One region of the Streptomyces sp. NPDC101225 genome, then DNA from elsewhere that is predicted to be linked to it. Evidence: riboswitches for the same ligand, from Rfam matches in the RefSeq annotation. Region 1 holds a riboswitch; the other holds the start of a gene.
What was found. Region 1 has a riboswitch for glycine ahead of gcvP (aminomethyl-transferring glycine dehydrogenase). Riboswitches for the same ligand answer to the same signal wherever they lie in the genome.
Positions count from the first base shown of each region.

Region 1 (2,450 bases):
CCCTCGGGCCCGTGGTAGACGGCGTACATTCCGGCCATGACGGCGAGCAGCACCTGCGCGGTGCAGATGTTGCTGGTGGCCTTCTCGCGCCGGATGTGCTGCTCACGGGTCTGCAGTGCGAGCCGGTAGGCCTTGTGCCCGTCGGCGTCCACGGACACGCCCACGAGCCGCCCCGGCAGGCTGCGCGCGAACTTCTCGTGCACCGCCATGTAGCCGGCGTGCGGCCCGCCGAAGCCCATCGGCACACCGAAGCGCTGCGTCGTGCCGACGGCGATGTCCGCACCGAGCTCACCGGGCGACTTCAGCAGCGTCAGCGCGAGCAGGTCGGCGGCGACGGTGACGAGCGCGCCCAGCTCGTGCGCCTGGTCGATCAGCGGCTTGATGTCCCGCACGGCACCGGAGGCGCCCGGGTACTGCACCAGCACGCCGTTGATCTCGCGCTCGGCGACCCCGGCCGGGATGCCGTCGGTGAGGTCGGCGACCACGACCTCCACACCGGCCGGCTCGGCACGGGTCTCGATCACGGCGATGGTCTGCGGCAGCACGTCCGCGTCGACCAGGAACAGGCCCTTCTTGTTCCGGCCCATGCGGCGGGACAGCGCCACGGCCTCGGCGGCGGCCGTGCCCTCGTCGAGCAGCGAGGCTCCGGAGGTGGGCAGTCCGGTGAGGTCGGCGACCATCGTCTGGAAGTTCAGCAGCGCCTCCAGCCGGCCCTGCGAGATCTCCGGCTGGTACGGCGTGTAGGCCGTGTACCAGGCCGGGTTCTCCATGACGTTGCGCAGGATGACGGGCGGCGTGAAGGTGCCGTAGTACCCGAGCCCGATCATGGAGTCGAGCACCTCGTTGCGGTCGGCGAGCGACCGCAACTCGGCCAGCACCTCGGGCTCGGTGCGCGCGCCCGGAAGCTCCAGGGCGTCGGCGTTCTTGATCACATCCGGGACCGCGGCGGCCGTGAGCTCGTCCAGCGAGCCGTAGCCGACCTGCGCGAGCATCTTGGCCCGGGCCTCGTGGTCGGGCCCGATATGACGCTGTTCGAAGGGAATCCCCTTCTCCAGCTCGGTGAGCGGAACGCGATGCGGGGTCATTGCGGAGGCCTCCTGGTCGACACGACCTTCGAGGGGCACCACGGCACGGGTACCCGGACGGCCTCCCCCTCTGTCATCTCAACCTGAGAGCTTCACCGGATCGCCCGAAGGCGTCCGGTTTTCACCGTCGGTGAGAGCGGAAGCCGTCGACACCCGCCCTGCTTTCCAGAGTGACCTCGTCCGCGCGGTACGTGTGCCTGAGAGATTCCGGGGAGGATTTGCTCCTTCGGCGCCTCCGATGACGTCTGGAGGACTCTCCCGCACGGGGTCAGCAGCCGCTGTCAGCCTACCAGCGCGCACAAAGACCGGTCTTCCGAGTGGCCACCTGGCCCGTTGTGTTCTTTTGTAGTGCTTACGGATGAGTTGCGACCAAGTGGAGGGACCGTGCAGACCGAGATCGATCCGCGCAACCTGATCGGCCGCAAGGCGTTCGACCGCAACGGCACCAAGCTCGGCACCATCGACGAGGTCTACCTCGACGACGCGACCGGGGTGCCGGAGTGGGCGGCCATACGCACCGGCCTGTTCTCCCGCGACGCCTTCGTCCCGCTGGCACCCAGCGAACTGGTCGAGGGCACCCTTCAGGTCCCCTTCGACCGGACCCTGATCAAGGACGCCCCGGACTTCGGCGTCGGCCGTCACCTCTCCCCCGAACAGGAGCTTCAGCTCTATCACCACTACGGACTCGACACCGCCACGCCTCCCTCCGCCCCGGACCGCTCCTTCGGCAAGCTCGCGGGCACGGGGGACACCGACACCTAGGACACCTCGGCAAAGGTGGTGCCCGGTCCCTGCGCCACCAACGGCAACGGATCGGCCGGCTCGAGGTCGGGGTCGTCGGTCCGGAACGTCCTCACCCGCCCGGGCTGCGAGGCGGGCGTCTCGAACCGCACCGTGACCCGTCCGAGGCCGCTGCCCTGCACCCACCCGTGCCCGAACTCGGTGTGCCGCACATCGTGTCCCGAGCGCCAGCGCCGCTCGGCGGGCGCCGTCTCCACCTGCGCGGGTTCGTCGGCCGGCTCCTCCACGGGTACGGCCGCCTCCTCCCCCGCCGCCTGCGCGAACAGATCCTCCTGCGTGTAGTCGGCGAGGCCGCTGACGCCGACCCCGAGCAGCCGTACCCCGCCGGTGGTGTCCACGGTGTCCAGCAGCCGGGCCGCCGCCTCCCGCACCACCGCCGGATCGTCGGTGGGACCGCGCAGCGTCTCGGAGCGGGTCAGTGTCGAGAAGTCGTAGCGCCGCACCTTGAGCACGATCGTCCGCCCGGAGAGCCCGGCGTCGCGCAGCCGCCGCACACACCGGTCGGCCAGCCGCTGCACCTCCAGGCCGACCCGGAGCCGGTCGTGGATGTCCACGTCGTAGGTG
Region 1 covers NZ_JBIWOE010000010.1:9,947-12,396, reverse strand. The annotation lists gene gcvP (aminomethyl-transferring glycine dehydrogenase) at 1-1,085, opposite strand, end outside; glycine riboswitch at 1,261-1,356, opposite strand; partial or broken gene ACIRPX_RS16585 (PRC-barrel domain-containing protein) at 1,470-1,838, shown strand; partial or broken gene ACIRPX_RS16580 (DNA polymerase IV) at 1,763-2,450, opposite strand, start outside.

Region 2 (2,450 bases), on a different contig from region 1:
CGCGGAGCCGACCTCGGGAAGCTGGGCGTAGACGACGTCGCCGAGCGCGTTCGCCGCGAACTCGGTGATGCCGACCGTCGAGACGCCGTCCTCGGCGGCCGACAGCCACTCGTGCTCCTTGCTGTAGCGCAGCTGCTGGGGGTTGCTCATGGCCTGAATTCTCCTGTACGCGCGAAGGTGCTGGTGAAGGGGGGACTGCTGGATGCGTGAGGGAACAGGGGGATGTGCGCGGAGTCACGTCCGTGGCCCCGGCCGTACCCGTCCAGTGTCTACTTCCGCCGCTTGTAGAACGGCAGTGCCACGACCTCGTACGGTTCGTGGCTGCCCCGGACGTCCACGCCGACCCCGGCCGTGCCGGGCGCCGCGTGCGCCGCGTCGACGTACGCCATCGCGATCGGCTTTCCCAGCGTGGGGGAGGGAGCGCCGGAGGTGACCTCGCCGATCACCGCGCCGCCGGCGACGACCGGGTACCCGGCGCGCGGGACCCGGCGGCCCTCGGCGACCAGGCCGACCAGGACGCGCGGCGGGTTCTCCTGCGCGCGCTCGGCGGCCGCCTGCAGCGCGGCGCGCCCCACGAAGTCGCCGTCCTTCTCGAACTTCACCACCCGGCCGAGCCCGGCGTCGAAGGGGGTCAGCGAGGTCGACAGCTCGTGCCCGTACAGCGGCATGCCGGCCTCCAGGCGCAGGGTGTCCCGGCAGGACAGCCCGCAGGGGACCAGGCCGGCGCCCTCGCCGGCCTTGGTCAGCGCCTGCCACAGCTCGACGGCGTGCTCCGGCTTCACGAACAGCTCGAAGCCGTCCTCGCCGGTGTAGCCGGTGCGCGCGATGAGGGCGGGGACACCCGCGACGGTGCCGGGCAGGCCCGCGTAGTACTTCAGGCCGTCGAGGTCGGCGTCGGTCAGCGAGGCGAGGATCCCGGGCGACTCGGGGCCCTGCACGGCGAGCAGCGCGTAGGCGTCGCGGTCGTCGCGCACCTCGGCGTCGAAGGCCGCCGCCCGCTCCGTCAGCGCGTCCAGGACGGTCCGGGCGTTGGAGGCGTTCGCCACGACCATGTACTCGGTCTCGCCGAGCCGGTAGACGATCAGGTCGTCCAGGATGCCGCCGTCGGCGCGGCAGATCATGGTGTAGCGGGCGCGGCCGAGGCCCACGGAGGCGATGTTGCCGACCAGGGCGAAGTTCAGCAGGGCGGCGGCCTCGGGGCCGGTGACCGTGATCTCGCCCATGTGCGAGAGGTCGAAGAGCCCGGCCCGGGTGCGCACCGCGAGATGCTCGTCGCGCTCGGAGCCGTAGCGCAGGGGCATGTCCCAGCCGGCGAAGTCGGTCATCGTCGCGCCGAGCGAGCGATGCAGGGCATCGAGCGCGGTACGGCGCGGTTCGGTACTGCTCATCGGTCCGTCTCCCAAGTCATGACAGATGGTCGTTCCTCCCCATCTGTCATCGGAACCTGAGAGGTTCGCCCTGATCGCGCGGCGATCGGAGCTTGCACCTTGGGTGGAGCCACTGACGCAGCGGCCCGCTTTTCAGATGTGCCTCGCCCGCGCGGTAACGGGGCCTGAGAGATTCAAGGGAGGAACTTGCTCCTTCGGCGCCCCAGTGGTCTGGGGACTCTCCCGCGCGGATTCAAGCGGCCGGTATGCAGTTGGCGCGCACATCATTGCACGCCTTCTCCACGGGTGGCAGGTCCGCATCTGTAACCGGCCTGTGGCAGAGCGATCACGAAAACGCGAGGCGCGGCGCATTACCTTCTCTTTACACTCGACGGGCGGGGAATCCGCGCCCGGCCCAGGGGAGGACGATCACGGTGAACAGGCCCACGGCGTACGCCACGACCTCGGCCCTCGCGCTGCCGAAGCAGTCCGCGGCCCCGGCCCGGGAGGCCCGCGGCGGCCGGGCCCCCGTGGTCCGCGACCTGCGCGACCGCTCGGGTCGCAGCCCGCACGCCCTGCTCTTCGGCCCGAGCGACCTCGTGGTCGTCACCGGCCTGCCCGGCAGTGGCAAGTCGACGCTGATGGAGCGCGCCGTGCGGGGCCCGCGCGTCGACTCCCAGGACACCCGCGACCGATGGGCCGCCCGGGTGCCGCGCATGCTGCCGTACGCGGTCTACCGCCCCCTGGTCCGCCTCGCGCACTTCGCCGGCCTGCGCCGGGCCCTCGCCGCCGGTGGGGGCGCCGTCGTGCACGACTGCGGCACCCAGGCCTGGGTGCGCGGCTGGCTGGCCCGGGAGGCCCGCCGCCGCGGCGGCGCCCTGCACCTGCTGCTCCTGGACGTCGCACCGGGCACGGCACTCAGGGGCCAGCGCGAGCGCGGCCGCGGCGTCTCCCGCTACGCCTTCCTGCGGCACCGCACGGCGGCCGCGCGGCTGATCCGCTCCGTGGAGCGCGGTGACCTGCCCGCGGGCGTGGGCTCGGCGGTGCTGCTGGACCGGGACGCGGCGGACGTGCTGCGCAGGA
Region 2 covers NZ_JBIWOE010000009.1:2,219-4,668, forward strand. The annotation lists gene gcvH (glycine cleavage system protein GcvH) at 1-150, opposite strand, end outside; gene gcvT (glycine cleavage system aminomethyltransferase GcvT) at 270-1,388, opposite strand; glycine riboswitch at 1,531-1,623, opposite strand; gene ACIRPX_RS15190 (AAA family ATPase) at 1,796-2,450, shown strand, end outside.
Region 2: another riboswitch for glycine. It lies ahead of gcvT (glycine cleavage system aminomethyltransferase GcvT); the one in region 1 lies ahead of gcvP (aminomethyl-transferring glycine dehydrogenase).